Regions from separate parts of the Kitasatospora sp. NPDC085879 genome, predicted to be linked through region 3. Evidence: riboswitches for the same ligand, from Rfam matches in the RefSeq annotation. Region 3 holds a riboswitch; each other region holds the start of a gene.

Region 1 (7,747 bases), on a different contig from region 3:
ACGGTCGACCACACCCGCCGGCTGCACCCCGTCTTCGACGTGCGGTAGCCGCCCCCCGGACCCCACCTGCCCCGGCCCCATGCACCCCGGGACCCGCTTCCCCGGAGTGCGGCGGCCGAGGCCGGGGCAGGTGGACCACGACCGAACGCACCACAGGCCGAAGGAGTCGACGTTGTACACCGACCTGCCCGAGGACGCACTCCGCTCGTACCGCAGCACCCAGACCGAGCCCGCCGACTTCGACGCCTTCTGGCGCAGGACTCTCGACGAGGCCCGGGCCGCGGGCGCCGGGACCACCGCCGTCCCCGTGCCGACCGGCCTCACCACCGTCGACACCTTCGACGTGACCTTCCCCGGCTACGCGGGCGAACCCGTCCGGGCCTGGCTGCGGCTGCCCCGCGGCGCGGACGGCCCGCTGCCCGCCGTCGTCCAGTACGTCGGCTACGGCGGCGGCCGGGGCCACGTCCTGGAGAACCTCGTCTGGGCCTCCGCCGGCTTCGCCCACCTGCAGATGGACACCCGCGGCCAGGGCTCGGTCTGGAGCCGCGGCGACACCCCCGACTCAGGGCCCGCCGGGCCGCAGGTCCCCGGAGTGATGACCCGCGGCATCGAGGACCCGCACGGCTACTACTACCGGCGGCTGTTCACCGACGCAGTCCGCGCCGTGGACGCCGTCCGCACCCTGCCCGCGGTCGACCCGGACCGCGTCGCCGTCATGGGCGACAGCCAGGGCGGCGGCACCGCCCTCGCCGCGGCCGGACTCGTCCCCGACCTCGCCGCGGTCGTCGCCCACGTGCCCTTCCTCTGCGACTTCCCGCGGGCCGTGGTCGTCACCGACGCCCACCCGTTCCGCGAGATCGCCGACTACCTGGCGACTCACCGCGGCCGGGACGAGCAGGTGCACCGCACGCTCTCCTACATGGACGGCGTCCACTTCGCCGCCCGCGCCACCGCCCCGGCCCGCTTCTCCGCCGCGCTCATGGACCAGGTCGTCCCGCCGTCCACCGTGTTCGCCGCCCACAACGCCTACGCCGGACCGAAGGAGATCGACGTCTGGCGCTACAACGGCCACGAGGCCGGCGGCCCGGACGACCACGCGGCCGCCCTCCGCTTCCTCCGCCGTCACCTCGGCGCGTAAGGCCCGGGCAGAGCGAACAGGGGCGCGGGGAACTGCGCAGTCCGTACGGTCACCCACTACCGGACCGCGCAGCTCCCCGCGCCCCTTGGTTGCTCGTCAGGCCGCCGAAGCCACCGCGCCGGGCGCGGCCGCCGCAGCGGGCCTCGGGTTCAGCAGACGCTCCGCCAGGTGGCCGAAGAGCAGGCCGAAGCCCAGCCACAGGGTGGCCTGCACGGCCAGCGTCGCCAGGCGGAACTGCCACAGCAGCGTCGCCGAGAAGTCCGCCGGCACCTCGTTGAAGGACGGCAGGAAGGCGTACGCCAGCCCCACCGCCACCGCGAAGGCGGCGGCCGCCACCACCGTGGCGTTCCAGTTGCCCAGCCGCGGCGCCAGCCGCCGCCCCAGGACCAGCGCCGCCAGCGTCAGCAGCAGCCCCAGCAGCATCATCAGGAAGTACAGCGTGGTGCGCTGCCCGATGGTGTCCGGATTGCCCACCGCCGGCGGGTTGGCCGGGTACTTGAGGAAGGGGACGACGTACAGCGCGACCAGGCCGGTGCCGGAGACCAGCATCGCCGTCGCCCGCGGACCGAACCGGCCGATCCGTCCCAGCGCGAAGCAGTACGCCAGGGCGATGATGCCGCCCAGCGCGATGCCGTACACCAGGATGCCGGTCGCCAGACCGGCCGTGGACTGCATCGACCGGCTGACCAGTTCCACGCCCCCCTCGTGCGAGTGGGGCTGGGACTCCTCGAAGGCGATCGCGGCGTCGACCCGCGGCTCGCCGAGCAGGTAGGCGACCAGCAGGGCGGGCACGGCTGCGCCCAGCCCGCCCAGCATGCCGCGGACGAGCAGGGATCTGACAGGTGTGGAGTTGTTCACGGTTCCCGTCCCATCAGTGGCAGGGGAAGCCGAGCAGGTGACGACCGTCGTGCACCCACTCGTGCACGTTCTCGCCGGAGATCAGGGAGACGGCGCCCTGTTCGGCGCCGACGAAGTAGATGAGGGTCATCATCAGGATGCCGAAGAACACCGCCCACGGCAGGATCGCCTTGACGGAGAGCGGCGCGGACTGGCCGACGGGGGAGACGACCGCGGGTGCGGCGGACTGGGCCATGGCAGAACCTCCTCGGGAACTCGCGTCCCGCTAGATGGTGCACACACGACGGCAGTGGGTCTGACTCACCGTCGGCCCGCCCCGTCGAGGAGCGAACCGTCGGCACACAGTGGCGCGACCGTGCCGGAGTCTCACCGGGCTTCCGTCGTGCCGTCGTACATCGCCAAGAAGGTACCGTCAGCCGCAGGGCCCGCCAAGGGCGTGCGGACGGCGCATTCACCACCCCGGTGCCCGGGGACGCCCCGACAGGACCGACCGCCGGCGGTGACTCGCGTGCCCGGCAATGGAGTTGGGGGAGGACCCGCAGTGCGCGTGACATTGATCTCAGCGGCCATGAGCGAGGCCGCACGGCAGGCCCGCTTCGACGACGGCGGCCCGCTCGACGCCCACGGCCTGCGCGCCGCCGAGGCCGCCGCCGGCACCCTCCGGCCGGCCGGACGCGTCCTGGTCTCCCCGTCCCCCCGGTGCCGGCAGACCGCCGAGGCCCTCGGCCTGCCGGCGCCCGTCGACGAACCCGCGCTGGCCGGCTGCGACGCCGGCCGCTGGCGGGGCCGCACCCTCGACGAGGTCGCCGCCGCCGAACCCGAGGCACTCGCCCGCTGGCTCGCCGACTCCACCGCCGCCCCGCACGGCGGCGAACCCCTCCGGGCCCTGCTGGACCGGGTCGCCGACTGGCTGACCGCCCTCCCCGAGGACACGCCGGCGGTGACCGCCGTCGTCGAACCTGACACCGTCCGCGCCGCCGCCGTGCACGCCCTCGGCGCCCCGCCCGCCGCCTTCTGGCGGCTCGACGTCCGCCCGCTCACCGCCACCCACCTCTCCGGCCGCTCCGGCCGTTGGAACCTCGGCTGCGGCCGACCGCTCTGACATCCCGCCGACCCGTCCGGCCCGGCGGTCCCCGGCGTCGGTGCCCGGCCCTAAGGTGCCGTGCCGTGACGATCCTGATGACCGACGCCGGCCCGGTGGCACCGGACGCCCTGCTCACCCGCACCGGCGGGACACCCCTCGCGCCCGCCGGGACGGCCTGGCCGCACTGCGCGACCTGCGAAGGCCCGATGCAGTTCCTCGCCCAGATCCTGCTGGACGACCTCGGCCGGCACGCCGGCACCGGCGCCTCGGACGGGCGGGGCCTGCTCGCCCTGTTCATGTGCCGGAACAACCCCGGCGGCTGCCAGGAATGGAGCCCGCGCGCAGGCGGCAACCGGGCCCTCCTGCTGCCCGCCGAGGGCGCCCGGCCACTGCCGCTGCCGGACCTCGACGAGCACGCCGACGAGGACGACGACCCCCGACTGCTCGGCGCCGTCCGCGCCGTCTCCCACCAGCCGGCGCCCGGTACCGGCTACGCCCGCGCCCGCCTCCGGCCCACCCCCGGGCGACCGCTCGGGCAACTCGGCGGCGAACCCGGCTGGCTGCAGTACGACGAGACGCCGGAATGCCCCGGCTGCGCCCGCCCGATGCCCTTCGCCGCCCAACTCGAGGAGGGCCCCGACCCCGTCACCGCGATGAACTTCGGGGGCGGCGGCAGCGCGTACGCCTTCGCCTGCGAGCCCTGCGATCACGCGGCCTTCCTCTGGCAGTGCTGACGACGAGCGCCGCCACCGCACCACCGACCCGCGCACCACTGACCCGTGCCGCACCGCCACCCCCGCACTTCCATCGCCGCACTTCCACCGCCGCAGTTCGCCGAGCCGGGCGACCCGCGTCGGCGTGAGCCGTAGTCTGATGAGCATGGCGAAGAGTGGCGGCGCGGCGGCCCGGGGCGGGCCGGGGCTCAAGAAGGCAGCGTTCCCGAAGACGCACCTGGCGACGGTGCGGCAGGCGCGGAGGATCAACCGGGCACTGGCGGAGGTCTACCCCTACGCCCACCCGGAGCTGGACTTCGACAACCCGTTCCAACTGCTGGTGGCCACCGTGCTGTCGGCGCAGACCACCGACCTTCGGGTGAACCAGACCACGCCGGCGCTCTTCGCCAAGTACCCGACACCGGAGGACATGGCGGTGGCGGTGCCGGAGGAGCTGGAGGAGATCATCCGGCCGACCGGCTTCTTCCGGAACAAGGCCAAGTCCCTGCTCGGCCTCTCCGCGGCCCTGCGGGACAACTTCGGCGGCGAGGTCCCCGGCCGCCTGGAGGACCTCGTCACCCTGCCCGGCGTCGGCCGCAAGACCGCCAACGTCGTCCTCGGCAACGCCTTCGGCGTCCCCGGCATCACCGTCGACACCCACTTCGGCCGACTCGTCCGCCGCTTCGGCTGGACGCAGGAGGAGGACCCGGAGAAGGTCGAGGCCGCGGTCGCCGCGATCTTCCCCAAGTCCGAGTGGACGATGCTCTCGCACCGCGTCGTCTTCCACGGCCGCCGCGTCTGCCACTCCCAGAAGCCGGCCTGCGGTGCCTGCCCGATCACCGCGCTCTGCCCCTCCTACGGCGCGGGCGAGACCGACCCGGAGAAGGCCGCGAAGCTGCTCAAGTACGAGCTCGCCGGCAAGCCCGGCCAACGCCTGCGCCCGCCCGCCGACTTCCCGGGGGAGGCCGCGGCCCGGGCCGAGGCCGCCGCGCACGACGGCGAGGTCGCGGACATGGCGGTCGCCGGATGACCGTCGCGATCGAACCGGGTGGCCTGCCCGACTGGCTGCAGCCGGTCCGTGCCGCCGCCGAGACGGTGCTCCCCGAGCAGCTCAGCCGCTTCCTCCCGCCGGCCTCCGGCGGCCGGCCGTCCGCCGTCCTCATGCTCTTCGGCCACGGCGAGGCCGGGCCCGACCTGCTGCTCATCGAGCGGGCCCGCTCGCTGCGGTCGCACGCCGGGCAGCCGTCCTTCCCCGGCGGCGCGCTCGACCCGGAGGACGGCGACCCGGCCGGCCCCGGTCCGGTCGCGGCGGCCCTGCGGGAGGCCCGCGAGGAGACCGGCCTCGACCCGGCGGGCGTGCAGGTCTTCGCGACCCTGCCCGCGCTCTACATCCCGGTCTCCGGCTTCGTGGTCACCACCGTGCTGGGCTGGTGGCGGGAGGAGAGCCCGGTGGAGCCGGTGGACCCGGCCGAGACCGGTGCCGTCTTCCGGGTGCCGCTGACCGACCTCACCGACCCGGCGAACCGCGCCCGGCTGCGCCACCCCTCCGGCCACATCGGTCCGGCCTTCGAGGTGGCGGACCGGCTGGTGTGGGGCTTCACCGCCGGGGTGATCGACCGGGTGCTGCACTACAGCGGCCTGGAACGGCCCTGGGACACCCGGCGTACCCTGACCCTCTCCGACGAGGCCCTGCACCTCACCCGGCCGGACCGGCAGCGCGACCGGGGCTCGCCGGCACCGCGCTGAGCACCCGGACCCGGTGGCCCGTGGAGGTTCCGGTCCCCGTCCATGGGAGGGTATCTGGGTGAATGTCCTGGATCTGCTGTTGATCGCCGCCGCGGTGGGCTTCGCCGTGTCCGGCTACCGACAGGGCTTCGTGGTGGGCGTGCTCTCCGTCCTCGGGTTCCTCGGCGGCGGCCTGATCGCGGTCCAGCTGCTGCCACTGCTGCTGCGCCAGCTCGGTCCGGGCACCACGGCCTCGGTGGTCGCTGTCGTCGTGGTGATCGTGTTCGCCGCGGTCGGCCAGGCGATCACCACGCACTTCGGCTGGAAGCTGCGCGGCCGGATCGGCCGCGGCCGGGCGAAGACCCTGGACGCGATCGGCGGCTCGGTGGTCAACGTGGTCTCGATGCTGCTGGTCGCCTGGCTGATCGGCTCGGCGCTGGCCGGCACCTCGCTGCCCACCGTCTCCAAGCAGGTCCGCACCTCGAAGGTGCTGTCCACCGTCCAGGACGCGCTGCCCGCGGACGCGCCGAACTGGTTCTCCGACTTCAGCAAGGAACTCGCCCGCAACGGCTTCCCGCAGGTCTTCAACCCCTTCGAGCGGGAGCCGATCACCGAGGTCGAGGCGCCGGACCCGGCGCTGGCCGGCAGCGAGGCCGTCCAGCGGGCCCGGCAGAGCCTGGTCAAGGTGGTCGGTACGGCGCCGTCCTGCGGCAAGACCCTGGAGGGCAGCGGCTTCGTGTTCGCCCCGCACCGGGTGATGACCAACGCGCACGTGGTGGGCGGCGTCGACGAGCCCACCGTGCAGATCGGCGGCACCGGCCGGGTCTACGACGCCACCGTGGTCCGCTACGACTGGCAGCGCGACATCGCCGTGCTGGACGTCCCCAAGCTGAACGCCCCGCCGCTCTCCTTCGCCGGCGACGCGCGCACCAACGACAGCGCGATCGTCGCGGGCTTCCCGGAGAACGGCGCGTTCAACGTCCAGCCCGCCCGCATCCGCGGCCGGATCCAGGCCAACGGGCCGGACATCTACCACCGCGGCCAGGTCGTCCGCGACGTGTACTCGGTGCGCTCCCTCGTCCGCCAGGGCAACAGCGGAGGGCCGCTGCTCACCCCGAACGGCGAGGTGTACGGCGTGGTCTTCGCCAAGTCGCTGGACAGCGCCGACACCGGCTACGTGCTCACCGCCGCCGAGGTGCTCCAGGACGCCACCCAGGGAGCGACCGCCACGGCCAGGGTGGACACCGAGGGCTGCGCGCTCTGAGCCGGTCGCCCGGGAACCGTCGGGCCGGACAGTCGTCGGGCCGGGGGGCACCGGGCCCGGATGCCGCCGGGCCGCTGTCGGGTCAGCCCTCGCGGCGGAGCCGGGCGCCCACCCAGCGGGCGCGCCGGCCCAGGATGCGAGGGATGCCGAGGCGGTGCGTTCCCGTGCCGTCCGGCTGTCCCGGGGCGGCTCCGGCGCGCCACTCGGACTGGTGGGACTGGCTCTGCGAGCTGCTGCTCCCACGACGGCGTCGGCGCGGTGCGGCATCGCGATCGGGCATCCAGGTCATACCGGGAGGATGCCCCTGGGCCAGGAGGAGTAACCACCTCCGGACTTCCCACCTGGCTTATGCGACTGTCATATGAGTGATGGTCAGATTTCTGGGACCAGTTCGACGGCGCTCAGTCCTTGTGCTGCCCCACCCAGGCCAGCAGCTCCTCGGTGAACTCCTCGGGAGTCTCCTCGTGCGGGAAGTGCCCGACACCGGGCATCAACCGCCACCGGTACGGCGCCTCCACGTACTCGCCCGCCCCCAGCGCGGTGTGCGCCAGCAACACCGGATCGGCGGCACCCTGGACGTGCAGGGTCGGCGCGGTGATCGGCTTCTTCATCCGGCGCGCGAACTGGATGCCGTCCGGCCGGGCCATCGACCGCAGCAGCCACCGGTACGGCTCGATCGAGCAGTGCGCCGTGGACGGGACCTGGATCGCCTGCCGGTAGGCCTCCACGGCCTCCGGCTCGATGCCGTTCGGGCCGGTCCAGGCGCGCAGGTACTCGCCGACCAGCGCGGCGTCGTCCGCGACCAGCCGCCGCTCCGGGATCCACGGCCGCTGGAAGCCCAGCACGTGCTCGAAGGCGGCGATCTGGCGCCGGTCGGTGAGCAGCGCACGGCGCAGGTGCCGCGGGTGCGCCGCCGAGACGACGGTCAGGCTGCGGATCACCGACGGCCGCATCACGGCCGCCAC
Region 2 (7,747 bases), on a different contig from region 3:
CGGTGTGCCGCGGCGCTCCCCCGGCGCCCAGTGCGGTGGTGACCACGCGGACGTCGTGGCGGCGCGCCAGTTGGCCGGAGAGGTTCTCCACCACCCGTTCGAGACCGCCCAGGTGGGGCGGATAGTACGGGGTGACCTGCAGGATCGTACGCATCGGTGTTCCAGGGCGTCGGCTCGTCAGGGGTGTGCGCAGTGCCTCAGCCATGGGTGGTCTGGGACTTCCCGAAGCGGAAGTACAGGCTCTGCGGATGCCCCACCAGGGCGACCCGGACGAGGGCGACGTCGGCGTTGGTCTGCAGCTTGGCGACCAGGGGCACGGGTGCGCCGTAGCGGGGGGTGACGGCGGTGGTCGAGGTGGCGAGGACCTGCCCGGACGGCGACTCCAGGGTGACGCGCACCTGGTAGCCCTCGGAGCCCTCGCCGTGGTCGGTGACCGCGATCGGGACGACCACGGTGGAGCCCTCGAAGCCGGGGGTGGCGGTGAAGAACAGCTCGGCGTAGGTCCGGGGGCGCTCGGTGAAGGAGTCGAGCAGCACCTCGCGGGTGACGGGCACCGTCCACAGCGCCCATCCGGCGACTGCCGCCGCGAGCAGGCCGGCGAGGACGGCGACCGGCCGGGAGCGAAGCACCGGGCCGCGGCCGGCGGAGGCGCGGCGGCGGCGCCCGCGGACGCCCCGGTCCGCGTCCGACGCGTCCTCGGTGGACACGGCGTCGTCGGACGTGCCCTCCTCCGCCTCCCCCTCGACGGACGTCTCCTCGGCGGGCGCCCGGTCGGCGGACGCCGGACCGCCGAGGTCGTCCGCGGTGGGCGCGTCCTCGTTCGGGGCGCGCCCGGACCTCCTGCTCACACCGCCTCGATGCGTTCGTTGCGCGGCTTCTGGGCGGGGATGCGGGCCTGCCGGCGGGCTGCGACGGGGACGGGCGGCGGACCGTCGCCGCGGCGGAACCGGTGGTTGAAGAGCTGACGGAGGTTCGCCACACCGTCCGGCAGGGCATTCAGCTTCACCTCGCCGCCGCGGGTGCGGTACTCGATCGGCACCTCCATGAAGCGGTAGCCGGCCGTGGTCGCGGCGTTCTTGATCTCCTGCGAGAACGCCATGCCGCGGGAGCGCACGTCCAGGCCGTCCCAGATGTACCGCCGGAAGATCCACATGCCGGACTGGGAGTCCCGCAGGCCGTTGCGGAAGAGCGTGCGGCTGAGCACGCTGAGGGCGTGGTTGGCGACGAAGTGCGAGGCCTTCATGGCCCGGCGGTTGCGCCGGTGGAGACGATCGGTCGTCAGGAACTCGACCTCGTGCTCGACCAGAGTGCGCAACAGATCGGGCAGCGCGTCGAACGGATACGTGCAGTCCGCGTCACCGGTGGCGATCACATCACCGGTGGCCACGTCGAACCCGGCAAGGTAGGCGTTGCCGTAACCGCGCTCGGGCTGCGAGACGACCCGCGCACCGAGGGCGGTGGCGACCGCCGCGGTGTCGTCCGTCGAGGCATTGTCGACGACGACGATCTCGGTGCGCCAGCCGGCGTCCGCCAGCTCCGCCACCGGTACCGTGCTCATCACCGCCGGAAGGTTCGACGCCTCGTTGAGCGCGGGAATCACGATGGACAGAGTGTTCACGCTCTATTCCCCCTGGAAAGCAACTGCGTGCCCGCCCCAGGCTGCGCGGCCGGTCAGGGGTCGGGTGTCGGACGAACCTTTCCGGGGTTCCGGTGGGCGCGTTCGCACATCTCCGAAACCAATGTGCCCCGCCCCGGCCGGAATGCCGCCGTCCCCGTTCGCTCGGGCGTCATCTTTTCACACGCGAATCGCCGGTGACACCACGGCAGGTGTGAGCGAGGGCACGGCCCGTGGCAGTGCCCTCGCGAACGGGCGGCCGATCAGCCGCCGACGAGCCAGGATCCGGCGGGCTTGGCGCTCAGGCCGGTGCCGCCGGTCTTGAGGCTTGCGACCTGCTGGGGGTTCAGCGGCTCGTCCCAGACGAGGATCCGGCCGATCACGCCGGCCCAGCTGCCGCCCCATATGCCGTGGTGGCGGCTGCGGCCCAGCTGCAGCGGGCCGGGGCCGGCCCAGATGCCGCCGTTCAGCTTCGCGGTGGCGGCCTGGGCGCCGTTCACGTAGAGCGTGATGCTCTTCTGGCCCGCGTCGTACACACCGGTGAGCAGCGCCCACTGACCCACCGTCGGCACAGTGTCCGGAGCCACCGCCTGCACGACCGTGCCGTCGGCGCCGCCGTCGGCGGTCTGCACCCGGAACACCCAGGCCTTCTTGCCGTTGGCGTCGTCACGGGCCAGGTCGAAGGAGTACGAGATGCCGTCGCCCTCGCTGATCGCGGTGCGGGAGCCGCCCGGCGCCTCGTTGTAGACCCAGGCCGAGATCGAGAAGCTCTTGGTGACGTCGATGACCTGGTTCGCCGACTGGGCGAAGGAGTTGCCGTTGCTCCGCAGGCGCAGCGCGTATCCGCCCTGGACCTCACTGACCTGGGCGTCCGGGCCCATCGCTATGTTCGACTGGCCGGATTTGTCCGCCAGCAGCTCCGGCTGGCCGGGCACGGTGGGCGAGTTGGCCGCCGCGGAGGCCGCCCCGGACCCGGACGGGCGCGGCGAGGCGGAGGCGCTCGCCGAGGGGCCGGCCTGCGGGTCGCCCTTGTGCACGCCGTTCATCACCACCAGGCCGACCGCGCCGCCGAGCACGCAGGCACCGGCCACGATCGCACCGGTCCAGATCAGCTTCTTCCGGCGCGAACTGGCCTCGTGCTGGCTGGCGAGCGCCTCCCAGTCGGGCTCGGAGGACGCCGCGGGCGGCTGGAACTGCCACTGCTGCTGCGGCGCGGCCTGTGACGGGAATCCGGCCGCGGCGCCGAAGCCGGCCTGCGGCGGGAAGGGCTGGCCGGCAGGGGCCTGGGACGCCTGCTCCGAGGGATTCCCCGGTCCCTCCTGGGACTCGGGCCGACCGGTCCAACCGGGCGGTGCACCCGTTCCGTCACTCATGGCCAGAGATCGTAGGCCATGGGCCCCGGCCAGGTCTCGGGTGGTGACCATTCCGTGAGCACGCCGCGTGGGCGAGGGGCGGATCGGATGTGCGCGATGCGTCCGGGGAGGCCTCCCGAGCCACGGACGCGACACGCAGCGTGCACAAGATATGGGGGTACTTCAGGGAGACACCACAACATGTATGCTCACTCTCGCTGTCGACGCAGGGGAACCCGGTGCGAGTCCGGGACTGCCCCGCAACGGTGAGCAGGCCCGTGAACGCCCGGGCCCGCGCAGTCCGAGGGCCTGCCGACGGTGTGCCACAGGCTTCCCCGCAGATGCCATGAAGCACAGCTGTACGTCCGGGCCTCGCGGGTGGGCCGGGTTACGACGCACTCCCCGACGAGGTCGGGTGTGCCCGTCTCCCCTGCCACACGCATGCCCTGACGCTCCCCCGGCCCTCGGCCCGGGGGTGTCCGAAGCGTCCGCTGCCGCCACAGGAGAGAGTGCGCCTTGACCGTCGCTGCCTCAGTCACCCTGCCCTCCCAGGGATCCGCCGACAACGACCGGCCCGACCCCGGTGCCGCGCTGCTTCGGCTGCTCACCGACCGCAGCACCGACCTCCCCCAGGTGGACCCCGGCCACGTCGCCGCCGCCGCGCTGCGCGGCCGCCACGCCGGTTCGGACTTCGCCGAGCTGCGCGGGCTGGCCGTGGAGGCCGCCGCGTCGATGATCGCCGAGGACCCGCAGTACTCGAAGCTCGCCGCCCGGCTGCTCGCGCTGGAGATCAGCGACGAGGCGGTCTCCCAGGGCGCGGTCTCCTTCGCCGCCTCGATCGCCGTCGGCCACGCCGAGGGCCTGATCGGCGACACCACCGCCGCGTTCGTGGCCAAGCACGCGGCCGCCTTCGACGCGCTGGTCGACCTGCAGGGCGACGACCGTTTCGAGTACTTCGGCCTGCGCACCGTGCAGTCCCGCTACCTGCTGCGCCACCCGATCACCCGCAAGGTGGTCGAGACCCCGCAGTACTTCCTGCTCCGCGTGGCGGCGGGCCTCGCGGTCGGTGACTCCGAGCAGTCGGTGGCCGAGGTCGCCGAGCTGTACCGGCTGATGAGCCGTCTGGAGTACCTGACGTCCTCTCCGACGCTGTTCAACTCCGGCACCAAGCACCCGCAGATGTCCTCCTGCTACCTGCTGGACTCGCCGCTGGACAACCTGGACTCGATCTACAGCCGCTACGCGCAGATCGCCAGGCTGTCCAAGCACGCCGGCGGCATCGGCCTGTCCTACTCGCGCATCCGTTCGCGCGGCAGCCTGATCCGCGGCACCAACGGCCAGTCCAACGGCATCGTGCCGTTCCTGCGGACCCTGGACTCCTCGGTCGCCGCGGTCAACCAGGGCGGCCGCCGCAAGGGTGCCGCCTGCGTGTACCTGGAGACCTGGCACGCCGACATCGAGGAGTTCCTGGAGCTCCGCGACAACACCGGCGAGGAGGCCCGGCGCACCCACAACCTCAACCTGGCGCACTGGATCCCGGACGAGTTCATGCGCCGGGTGAACGCCAACGCGGACTGGTCGCTGTTCTCCCCGGCCGACGTCCCCGAGCTGGTCGACCTGTGGGGCGCCGACTTCGACGAGGCGTACCGCAAGGCCGAGCAGGCCGGCAAGGCCGTGCGCACGATCCCCGCGCAGACCCTGTACGCCCGGATGATGCGCACCCTGGCGCAGACCGGCAACGGCTGGATGACCTTCAAGGACGCCTCCAACCGGGCCGCCAACCAGACCGCCCTGCCGGGCCGCACGGTGCACTCCTCCAACCTGTGCACCGAGATCCTGGAGGTCACCGACGACTCGGAGACCGCGGTCTGCAACCTCGGCTCGGTCAACCTGGGCGCCCACGTGGCGGCCGGCGCCACCGCCGCCGACCTGCTGAACGCCATGGACTGGGACCGCCTGGACGCCACCGTGCGCACCGCGGTGACCTTCCTGGACCGGGTCATCGACATCAACTTCTACCCGACCACCGAGGCCGGCACCTCCAACTCCCGCTGGCGGCCGGTGGGTCTGGGCATCATGGGCCTGCAGGACGTCTTCTTCAAGCTGCGGATCGACTTCGACTCCGCCGAGGCGGCGGCCCTCTCCACCCTGATCTCCGAGCGCATCATGCTCACCGCGTACGAGCGCTCCGCCGACCTGGCCGAGCAGTTCGGCCGCCACGAGGCGTACGGCGAGACCCGCGCGGCCCGCGGCGAGCTGCACATCGACCACTTCGCCTCGGCCGCTCCGCAGTGGGAGGCGCGCTGGGAGGCGCTGCGCGCCCGGATCGCCGAGACCGGCCTGCGCAACTCGCTGCTGCTGGCGATCGCCCCGACCGCGACCATCGCCTCGATCGCCGGCGTGTACGAGTGCATCGAGCCGCAGGTGTCCAACCTGTTCAAGCGCGAGACGCTCTCCGGCGAGTTCCTCCAGGTCAACCCGTACCTGGTGCGCGAGCTCAAGGAGCTCGGCGTCTGGGACCAGCAGACCCGGGACGCGCTGCGCGAGACCAACGGCTCGGTGCAGGACCTCAACTGGCTGCCCGCCGAGGTCCGTTCGCTGTACCGCACGGCCTGGGAGCTGCCCCAGCGCGCGCTGATCGACCTGGCCGCGGCCCGCATGCCGTACATCGACCAGAGCCAGTCGCTGAACCTCTTCATGGCGGCGCCGACCATCGGCAAGCTCAGCTCGATGTACGCGTACGCGTGGAAGGTCGGCCTGAAGACCACGTACTACCTGCGGTCGCGCCCGGCCACCCGCATCGCGCAGGCCGCCACCGGCGCCCGCGCCGCCACCGCCGTGCCGGTGCCCGCCCCGACCATGAGCCAGGAGGAGCAGGACGCCATCGCCTGCTCCCTGGAGAACCCCGAGTCCTGCGAGGCCTGCCAGTGAGCACCCCGACCGACGCCGACCGTCAGAAGATGCTGCTCGACCCGGGCTTCGAGCTGACGCTGCGCCCGATGCGGTACCCGTCGTTCTACGACCGCTACCGGGACGCGATCAAGAACACCTGGACGGTCGAGGAGGTGGACCTGCACTCCGACGTCGCCGATCTCGCCAAGCTCAGCGAGGGCGAGCGGCACATGATCGGCCGGCTGGTCGCCTTCTTCGCGACCGGTGACTCGATCGTCGCCAACAACGTGGTGCTGAGCCTCTACAAGCACATCAACTCCCCCGAGGCCCGGCTCTACCTGTCCCGGCAGCTGTTCGAGGAGGCCGTGCACGTCCAGTTCTACCTGACGCTGCTCGACACCTACCTGCCCGACCCGGACGACCGCGCGGCGGCCTTCGCGGCGGTGGAGAACATCCCCTCCATCCACCAGAAGGCGCAGTTCTGCTTCAAGTACATGAACGCCGTCGACCACATCGACTCGCTGCAGACCAAGGCGGACCGCCGCGCGTTCCTGCTGAACCTGATCTGCTTCGCAGCCTGCGTCGAGGGCCTGTTCTTCTACGGCGCCTTCGCGTACGTGTACTGGTTCCGCAGCCGCGGCCTGCTGCACGGCCTGGCGACCGGCACCAACTGGGTGTTCCGCGACGAGTCTATGCACATGGACTTCGCCATGTCGGTGGTCGACACCGTCCGCGACGAGGAGCCCGACCTCTTCGACGACGAGATGGCCAAGCAGGTCACCGAGATGCTGGAGGAGGCTGTCGAGGCCGAGCTCCAGTTCGCCCAGGACCTGTGCGGCGACGGCCTGCCCGGCATGAACACCGCGTCGATGCGTCAGTACCTGGAGGCCGTCGCCGACCAGCGCCTGGCCCGCCTGGGCATGCCGATCCGCTACGGGTCCACCAACCCGTTCGGTTTCATGGAGCTGCAGAACGTCCAGGAGCTGACCAACTTCTTCGAGCGCCGGGTCTCCGCGTACCAGGTCGCCGTCGAGGGTTCGGTCTCCTTCGACGACGACTTCTAGGCCGCCCTCCAAGCCGCCGAGAACGGCCGAAGGGCCGCACCCGGGTCTCCGGGTGCGGCCCTTCGGCGTTCGGCCGCCGACCTGCCGTCAGTCGTTCGACACCGTCGCGTACTTGGGCGTGCCCTCGGCCATCTGCCGCAGGGCGTCCTTGCGGTCGCGCTTGGAGAGCCGGTCGATGTACAGGTAGCCGTACAGGTGGTCGGTCTCGTGCTGCAGGCAGCGGGCGAAGAAGCCGGTGCCCTCGACCCGGACCGGGTTGCCGTCCTTGTCCTGGCCGGTCACCGCGGCGTAGTCGGGGCGGGCCAGCTCCATGTACGCGGTCGGCACGGAGAGGCAGCCCTCCGGCGAGTCGTCCAGCGCCCGCCGGCCGGCCGGGAGCTCCTCCAGCACCGGGTTGACGACGTGCCCGACGTGCCGCACGCCCTCGTCGTCCGGGCAGTCGTAGACGAAGACCTTGAGGTCGACGCCGATCTGGTTCGCGGCCAGGCCGACCCCCTCGGCGGCGTACATCGAGACGAACATGTCGTCGATGAGCGCGGAGAGTTCACCGTCGAAGGAGGTCACGGTGGCGACCTCGCGGTGCAGCACCGGGTTGCCGAACACGGTGATCGGGCGGGCGGTGCCCTTCGAGACGTCGGGCAGCTCGCCGACGATCTTCTGCGGCGTCTCGTCCTGCTCGGGGTGCTCGTGCTCGTGCTCGTCGGCCATCGCTGGTTTCCGCTCCGTGGTTCCGTCCAGGTGTACCGCTCAAGGGTACGGCCCCGGCCTCCGGCGAGGTCCGCTCAGCCGCCCCGAGCCGAAGGGCCCGCCCGTGCCGAAGGAAG
Region 3 (7,747 bases):
ACCCGCAGGGCCTCGAAGGCGAGGCCGCGCAGCAGGGCGTCGTCGCCGCGGGCCGCGTCCAGCAGCTCGGCGACCGCGCGGTCGGCCGGGCGGGCGGCGACCCAGGCCCGGTACTCGGCGCGGGCCGGGCCTGGGGTGTAGTCGGCGCAGGCGGCGAGCATCTCCAGGGCGTCCTGCTCGATGTGGCCGGCCGCGGTCTGCGCGACCGTGCAGATCTCCTCCAGCTTCGCCCGGACCGCCCAGTGCCCCAGTGAGGACAGCTCGGCGGCCTCGTCGCGGCGCTCCAGGGCGCCGACGGCGGCCAGGCCGTCCAGCATCCAGTCGAGCACCGCGGCGACGTCGGAGGCCGAGGTGGGGGTGTCGACCTGCGGCGCCCGGCAGGTGCCGCGGACGGCGGACATCGCGGAGGCCGCGTGCGGCACCGGGGAGGGGCCGAGCGCGCCGGTGCCGGCGCCGTGCCGGCGCTCGTCCAGGCCTCGGCGCAGCAGCTCCAGGAGCTCGCTGTCGGCGACCGGCCCGTCCACCAGGTGCAGGAAGGACAGCAGGTGCGGCGCCTGGTCGACGGCCTGGCCGGCCAGCATGGCGAAGACGCCGCGCAGGGCGGCGGGCGGGACGGGCGCGAGCAGCGTCCAGGCGTCGAACAGCGCCGACCAGCCGCGGATCACCGCCTCGTCGTCGTGCTCCCAGGCGTTCAGCCGCCAGCCGGGGCCGGCTCCGCCGTCGCGCAGCTCGACCAGGCCGACCAGCAGGGCCTGGCCCCAGGCCTTGGCGGCGGCGCCGACGGTCATGGCGAGGGCACGCCCGGCGGCCCGGGCGTCGTCGGGCAGCAGCTCGCCACGCTTGTCGACCTCGCCGAGCTCGCCGGCCCAGCGGGCGATCCGCACGGCGTCGGCAAGCATCCGGCGGGCGTGCGGGGCCAGCTCTGCGGGTGCGGGGAAGCCGTCCGGCAGCGGCACCCGGCCGCGGCCCGGCTTGGGCGCGGGGGTACGGCGGCGGACTGGCCCACCCGGAGGCGTGCTCTCGGGTCGGCGGGCCGCTCCTGGCAGACGGGTCACCGTCGCTCCGGTGCGGATCGCGGGCTGGAGCGGGGCATCACGGTCGCGCGGGTTCCGAGACGTCACGCCGAGCAGTCTTCCCCGTGTACCGGCCTTCTGTCACATCGAGTTCTACGCGCGATCGTAGGTCCGGTCCGTGGACAGGGGATGAGATCGGGCAACAGGCACCAAACCGGGTCGCCCGGAGCCGAAACATGGCATGAGCACGACGTTCGTCTCCGGTCGGTGCGGCCGCCCGCGGGGCTCACAGCAGCGGGGTGAGCCAGCGGCGCAGCGCCTCGCCGTAGCGGTCGGGATCGGCGTTCCACAGGGCCGCGTGCGCCCCGTCCGGGACGGGCTGCAGGCTCACCAGGTCCTCGCGCCGCGCGGCGAGGCGCTCGGCGGCCTCGAAGGGGGCCACCGCGTCCACGGGGCTGTGCAGCAGCAGCGCGGGCACCTGCAGGTCGGTGCCGGCGGCCAGCCGGGCGAAGCCGGCCAGGTCGACCTTGGTGCGGCCCTCGGCGGCCAGCGCGCCGAGCTCGGCGAGCGGGCCGGGCACCCCGGCCCGGGCCGCCTCCCGGCGGACCGTCGCGGGCCAGTCCAGCACCGGCGAGTCCAGCACCAGGCCGGCCACCGAGTCCCGCCAGGCCGAGCGGGTCGCGGTGTGCAGCGCCATCGTGGCGCCGAGCGACCAGCCGAAGAGCACGATCTTGCCGGCGCCGTTCGTCTGGGCCAGCCGGACGGCGGCGTCGACGTCCCGCCACTCCGTCTCGCCGAAGTGGCCCAGGCCGTCCGGGGACGGCGGGGCGCCCTCGTCGCCGCGGTACGTGACCACCAGGACGGGCATCCGCAGCGCGTGCAGCAGCGGCAGCACCGGCAGGGCCTGCTGCCGGTCGGCGCCGGGGCCGTGCACCACGATCGCCCAGAGCCCGCGGATGCCCGGCACGTACCAGGCCGGCATCGGCCCGAGTTCGCCCTCGACCTCGGCCGCGGTGAAGTCCAGGCCGAGTGCGGAGGCCGGGTCGCCGAGGTACACCCGGGCGGTCACCCGGACCTCCGTCCCGGTGCGCAGCGAGCCCGCGCCCGTGGCGAGCAGCCGGCGGGTGACGCTCTGCGGACCGGTGTCCAGCACGTCGCCCACCACGGCGTGGCCGCCGTCCGCCCACTCCAGGGCGTAGCGGCCGGGACGCTCGGTCTCCACGCTGCGGGTGAGGGTGACGCGGTCCGCGCCGAGCTCCTGCACCCGGATGCCGGGGCCGCCCGTGGTGCCGGCCCCGGCGAAGCCGGGGCGGACGGCCCGTTCGGACACCCGGCGGCCGATCAGCAGCGCCGCGGCGCCCGTCCCGACAACGGCGGCCCCGACGATCGCGGCGGTTCCCCAACGCATGGCGCTCCCGGTGTGGCGGCACGGACACGGCGATCCCAGTCCACGCCCCCGCCGGGGGACGGGCCACCCGAACGGGTCCGTCCGGGCGGCGGCTCAGACCGGGACGTCGGTGGCCCGGCGGGCCAGCAGCTCCCAGAACCGCTCCGCGAGCGGCCGGGCCGGCGGCCGCGCGGTGTCCGGCACCGTCGAACCCCAGTGCCCCGGCACCAGGTACTCGTCCTGCAGCTCGGCCAGCACCTCGCCCAGTACGGCGTGCGGGACCGGCACCACCCGGGCGACCGCCCGCAGCTGCGCCTGCCAGCGGCCGTCCACCACCTGGCGCAGCAGCCGGTCGAGCGCGTCCTGGCGTCCGGTCACCCGCACCATCACCCGCAGCGGCAGCCCGAGCACGTGGGCCAGCGCCAGGCCCTGCTCGCCGTCCGCGTCCCAGCGGCCGGTCTCCTCGGCCCGCGCGTACGTCGCCGCGCCCACCCCGATCCGGTGGGCGGCCTGCTCCCGGTTGAGCTCCCGGGCGAGCCGGAAGTCCCGCAGGGTGGCCGGCGCGATCCCCATCAGCTGTGCGGGCGGACACCACAGCGCGCGGGACAGGGCGATGAACTCCTCCTCCGAGGGCAGCATCTCGCCGGCCTCCCAGGCCACCACGTGGGAGGGCAGCAGCCGGACGCCGTGCGCGGCCATGCCCTCGGCGACCTGGTCCGGGGTCAGGCCGAGCCCGGCGCGGTGCGCCCGGGCGGCCCGCGGGGAGAACGGCACCGGCAGCGGGGTGGACGGTCTTCGTCGCATGCCACAAGAACGTACGGGCGGCCCGGTGCGCCGCCCCACACGCCGAACGCACGAAGCGGACCCCACCGGCCGCCGCGGGCGCTGGAGGATCGTACGGGGCGCGGACGGCCGGGCCGCGACGGTGTGTGACCAACCACTCCACACGCTTTGTTGACTGGCGGTCGGAGGGCGTGATGGGATCTCCGGGCCATACGGAGGCATGCAGAGGAAGCCGGTGCGAGTCCGGCGCGGTCCCGCCACTGTCACCGGGGAGCACGCTCGACCTGCATGGTCACGGCGGTCCGCCACAGGGCCGTTGGAAGGCCCGAGCGAGCGCCGGACCCGGAAGCCAGGAGACTCTCGCCGCCGGTTCGTCGATCCAGGGCGCGGACCCTGAGTGAGGACACGCACGCCATGCAGGCTGCCCAGCGGTCACCGCTGCGCCCCACCCAGGGAGCCGGGCCGTGGGCCGCCTGACCCCCGCCCCCTACCTGTTGGGCGCCGTGGCCGGCTACCTCGCCGACACCGCCCTCGCCGACCCCCGCCGCGGCCACCCGGTGGCCCTGTTCGGCAGCGCGGCCGGACGCCTGGAACGCCGCCTCTGGAGCGACCACCGGGGCGCCGGCACCGCCTTCACCGCGCTGAGCGTCGGCGCGGTCGCGGCCGGCGCGGCACTCGCCGACCACGCGCTGCGCCGCCGGCCCGCCGCGCGGGCCGCCCTCGCGGCGGCCGCCGCCTGGACGGTGCTCGGCGGCACCTCGCTGACCCGCGAGGCCCGGACGATCGGGCGCTCCCTGGAGGCCGGCGACCTGACCGCCGCCCGCGAGCGGCTCCCCCACCTGTGCGGGCGCGATCCCAGCACCCTGGACGAGCAGCAGATCGCCCGCGCGGTGGTCGAGTCCGTCGCCGAGAACACCGCCGACGCGGTGGTCAACGCGCTGACCTGGGGCGCGCTCGCCGGCACGCCCGGGCTGCTGGCCTTCCGGGCCGTCAACACCCTGGACGCGATGGTCGGCCACCGCTCGCCCCGGCACCTGCGCTTCGGCTGGGCCTCCGCCCGCCTCGACGACGTGGCCGGCTGGCCGGGCGCCCGGCTCACCGCACTGCTGACCGTCGCCGCGGCGGAGCACCCGCGGGCCGCCTGGAAGGTGTGGCGGCGCGACGGGTCGTCACACCCCAGCCCCAACGCCGGACAGGCCGAGTCCGCCTTCGCCGGCGGGCTCGGCGTACGCCTCGGCGGCACCCTGCAGTACGGCGAGAGGGTGGAGCACCGGCCCGTCCTCGGCGCCGAACTCCGGCCGGTGGCCGTCCCGGACATCGAACGCGCCTGCCGCCTCTCCCGCCGCGTGGGGGTGCTGGCGCTGGCGGTGACGACGGCCGCCCATGCCCTCGGACGCACCGCACTCGGCCGCGCCACCTCCATCACCCGTTCGCAAGGGAGTGTCACGTGACGAAGGCTCTGCTGGTGGCAGGGACGACCTCAGATGCGGGGAAGAGCGTGGTCACGGCGGGGATCTGCCGGTGGCTGGCGCGGCAGGGGGTCCGGGTGGCGCCGTTCAAGGCGCAGAACATGTCGCTGAACTCCTTCGTGACCGCGGACGGCGCCGAGATCGGCCGGGCCCAGGCGATGCAGGCGCAGGCCGCCCGGGTCGAGCCGGAGGCGGCGATGAACCCGGTGCTCCTGAAGCCGGGCGCGGACGGCCGCAGCCAGGTGGTGCTGCTCGGGAAGCCGGTCGCCGAGGTCGGGGCGCTGGACTACCGCGAGCGCAAGCCCGTCCTGCTGGAGCGGGCGCTGGAGTGCCTGGCGGACCTGCGCAGCCGTTACGAGGTGGTGGTCTGCGAGGGCGCCGGCTCCCCCGCCGAGATCAATCTGCGGGACCGGGACATCGCCAACATGGGTCTGGCCACGGCGGCGAACCTGCCGGTGGTGGTGGTCGGCGACATCGACCGCGGCGGGGTGTTCGCGGCGATGTACGGCACGCTGGCGCTGCTGTCCGCGCAGGACCAGGCGCTGGTGGCGGGCTGGTTCGTCAACAAGTTCCGTGGGGACGCCCGGCTGCTGGCGCCCGGGCTGGAGATGCTGCGGGAGCTGACGGGCCGTCCGGTGCTGGGGACGCTGCCGATGCTGTCCGGCCTGTGGCTGGACGCCGAGGACTCGCTGGACCTGTCCACGGCCGTGGAGAACCGCCCGACCGCCGCGCCGCACGGCTCCGAGGTGCTGCGGGTGGCGGTGGTGCGGCTGCCTCGGCTGTCGAACTTCACCGATGTGGACGCGCTGGCCCAGGAACCGGGCGTGCTGGTGCGCTGGGCGACCCGGCCGGAGGAGCTGGCCGACGCCGACCTGGTGGTGCTGCCCGGCACCCGGGCGACCGTCGCCGACCTGGCCTGGCTGCGCGAGCGGGGACTGGACGGCGCGCTGCGGGCCCGCGCCGCGGCCGGGCTGCCCGTCCTCGGCGTGTGCGGCGGCTACCAGATGCTGTCGCGGGAGATCGTCGACGCGGTGGAGTCGAAGGCCGGCGCCGTCGAGGGCCTCGGGCTGCTGCCGACCCGGGTGGAGTTCGGGGTGGCGAAGGTGCTGGGCCGGCCGGTCGGCGAGGCGTACGGGGAGTGGGTCGAGGGGTACGAGATCCACCACGGCGTGGTGGCCGTCGAGGGCGGGACGCCCTTCCTCGACGGCTGCCGGGTCGGCGCGGTGTGGGGGACGACCTGGCACGGCGCGCTGGAGAACGACGGTTTCCGGCGGGCGCTGCTGCGCGAGGTGGCGGCGGCGGCCGGGCGGGCGTTCGTGCCGGCGCCGGACACCTCGTTCGCCGCGGCCCGCGAGGAGCGGCTGGACCGGCTGGGCGACCTGATCGAGGAACATGCGGACACCGACGCACTGTGGAAGCTGATCGACGGCGGGGCACCGCAGGGGCTGCCGTTCGTGCCGCCGGGTGCACCGTGAGCAAGGGAGAGCAGATGAGTGACGCCCGTTATCCGTTCACCGCGATCGTCGGCATGGCCGACCTGCGGCTCGGACTGCTGTTGAACGCGGTCTCGCCGGCCGTCGGCGGTGTGCTGGTGCGCGGCGAGAAGGGCACCGCCAAGTCGACCATGGTGCGCGCGCTGGCGGGGCTGCTGCCGTCGATCGGCACGGTCGCCGACTGCCGGTTCGCCTGCGACCCGGCGGGGCCGGACCCGCAGTGCCCGGACGGCGCCCACGCCGGCGCCGCGGCGCTGGAGCGGCCCGCGCACCTGGTGGAGCTGCCGGTCGGTGTCTCCGAGGACCGGATCGTCGGCTCGCTGGACCTGGAGCGGGCCCTCGCCGAGGGCGTCAAGGCGTACGAGCCGGGTCTGCTGGCGAAGGCGCACCGCGGCGTGCTGTACATCGACGAGGTGAACCTGCTGCAGGACCACCTGGTCGACCTGCTGCTGGACGCGGCGGCGATGGGCCGGTCGTACGTGGAGCGGGAGGGCGTGTCGGTGCGTCACGCGGCGCGCTTCCTGCTGGTCGGCACGATGAACCCGGAGGAGGGCGAGCTGCGGCCGCAGCTGCTCGACCGGTTCGGCCTGACGGTGGAGATCGCGGCGACCCGGGACCCGCAGGAGCGGGCCGAGGTGGTGCGCCGGCGGCTCGCGTACGACGCCGACCCGGCCGGTTTCGCGGCCCGGTTCGCCGCGGAGGAGCAGGGGCTCGCCGAGCGGATCACCGCGGCCCGGGAGCTGCTGCCGAAGGTGGAGCTCACGGATGCGGCGCTGCGTCAGATCACCGCGGTCTGCGCGGCGTTCGAGGTGGACGGTCTGCGCGCGGACATCGTGATGGCCCGCACCGCCGTCGCCCTGGCCGCCTGGGCCGGCCGCACCGAGGTGCTGGAGGAGGACGTCCGCAAGGCCGCGCAGCTGGCGCTGCCGCACCGGCGCCGCCGCAACCCCTTCGACGCGCCGGGCCTGGACGAGGAGCAGCTCGACCGCACGCTGGAGGAGCACGCCGCGCCCGAGGACGACGGCCCGGACGACGGCGGCCCGCAGGACGACGGCAGCGGCCCCGACGGCGGCGGCCCGGACGGCGGCGGGGCTCCGGCGCCCACGGACGGGCCGGACGGCTCGGCGGCCGCCGAGCCGGAGCAGGCGCCCGAGCAGGCCCCGCCGCAGCCCCGGCAGGCTCCCGGCGCCGGCCGGGAGACCGCCCCGGTGGCAAGTGCCGACCCGTACCGGACCCGGCTGTTCAGGGTGCCCGGCACCGGCCGGGGTGCGATGGGGCGGCGCTCGGCCGCGGAGACCGACGGCGGGCACACCGTACGGGCGCGCCGCCCGCAGGGCCGCCTGGCCCGGCTGCACCTGACGGCCACCATGCAGGCCGCCGCACCGCACCAGGCGGCCCGCGGACGGTCCGGGCGGGCGCTGGTGCTGGCCAAGGACGACCTGCGGGAGCAGGTGCGCCGGGGCCGGGAGTCCAACCTGGTGCTGTTCGTGGTGGACGCCTCCGGCTCGATGGCGGCCCGGCAGCGGATGGGCGCGGTCAAGGGCGCGGTGCTGTCGCTGCTGATGGACGCCTACCAGCGGCGGGACAAGATCGGCATGATCA

The links. A riboswitch is a leader RNA that binds a small molecule or an ion and turns the genes downstream of it on or off. The one in region 3 is predicted to bind cobalamin.
Region 1: linked by a shared signal. The riboswitch ahead of AB0P35_RS16415 (CbtB-domain containing protein) and the one ahead of AB0P35_RS24170 (cobalamin biosynthesis protein) in region 3 are both predicted to bind cobalamin.
Region 2: linked by a shared signal. The riboswitch ahead of AB0P35_RS11320 (ribonucleoside-diphosphate reductase subunit alpha) and the one ahead of AB0P35_RS24170 (cobalamin biosynthesis protein) in region 3 are both predicted to bind cobalamin.

What each region holds. Positions count from the first base shown of each region.
Region 1 is NZ_JBFBJZ010000018.1:87,100-94,846, forward strand. It holds gene AB0P35_RS16400 (glycoside hydrolase family 3 N-terminal domain-containing protein) at 1-48, shown strand, start outside; gene AB0P35_RS16405 (acetylxylan esterase) at 173-1,138, shown strand; gene AB0P35_RS16410 (CbtA family protein) at 1,235-1,996, opposite strand; gene AB0P35_RS16415 (CbtB-domain containing protein) at 2,010-2,231, opposite strand; cobalamin riboswitch at 2,264-2,425, opposite strand; gene AB0P35_RS16420 (histidine phosphatase family protein) at 2,565-3,098, shown strand; gene AB0P35_RS16425 (DUF1963 domain-containing protein) at 3,164-3,814, shown strand; gene nth (endonuclease III) at 3,960-4,823, shown strand; gene AB0P35_RS16435 (CoA pyrophosphatase) at 4,820-5,539, shown strand; gene AB0P35_RS16440 (MarP family serine protease) at 5,598-6,782, shown strand; gene AB0P35_RS16445 (alpha/beta hydrolase) at 7,184-7,747, opposite strand, start outside.
Region 2 is NZ_JBFBJZ010000011.1:50,526-58,272, forward strand. It holds gene AB0P35_RS11300 (glycosyltransferase family 4 protein) at 1-154, opposite strand, end outside; gene AB0P35_RS11305 (hypothetical protein) at 198-848, opposite strand; gene AB0P35_RS11310 (glycosyltransferase family 2 protein) at 845-1,618, opposite strand; gene AB0P35_RS11315 (LamG domain-containing protein) at 1,879-2,988, opposite strand; cobalamin riboswitch at 3,156-3,299, shown strand; gene AB0P35_RS11320 (ribonucleoside-diphosphate reductase subunit alpha) at 3,508-5,898, shown strand; gene AB0P35_RS11325 (ribonucleotide-diphosphate reductase subunit beta) at 5,928-6,923, shown strand; gene def (peptide deformylase) at 7,011-7,631, opposite strand.
Region 3 is NZ_JBFBJZ010000033.1:15,261-23,007, reverse strand. It holds gene AB0P35_RS24185 (hypothetical protein) at 1-1,121, opposite strand, end outside; gene AB0P35_RS24180 (alpha/beta fold hydrolase) at 1,300-2,421, opposite strand; gene AB0P35_RS24175 (XRE family transcriptional regulator) at 2,515-3,204, opposite strand; cobalamin riboswitch at 3,370-3,564, shown strand; gene AB0P35_RS24170 (cobalamin biosynthesis protein) at 3,657-4,634, shown strand; gene AB0P35_RS24165 (cobyric acid synthase) at 4,631-6,127, shown strand; gene AB0P35_RS24160 (putative cobaltochelatase) at 6,142-7,747, shown strand, end outside.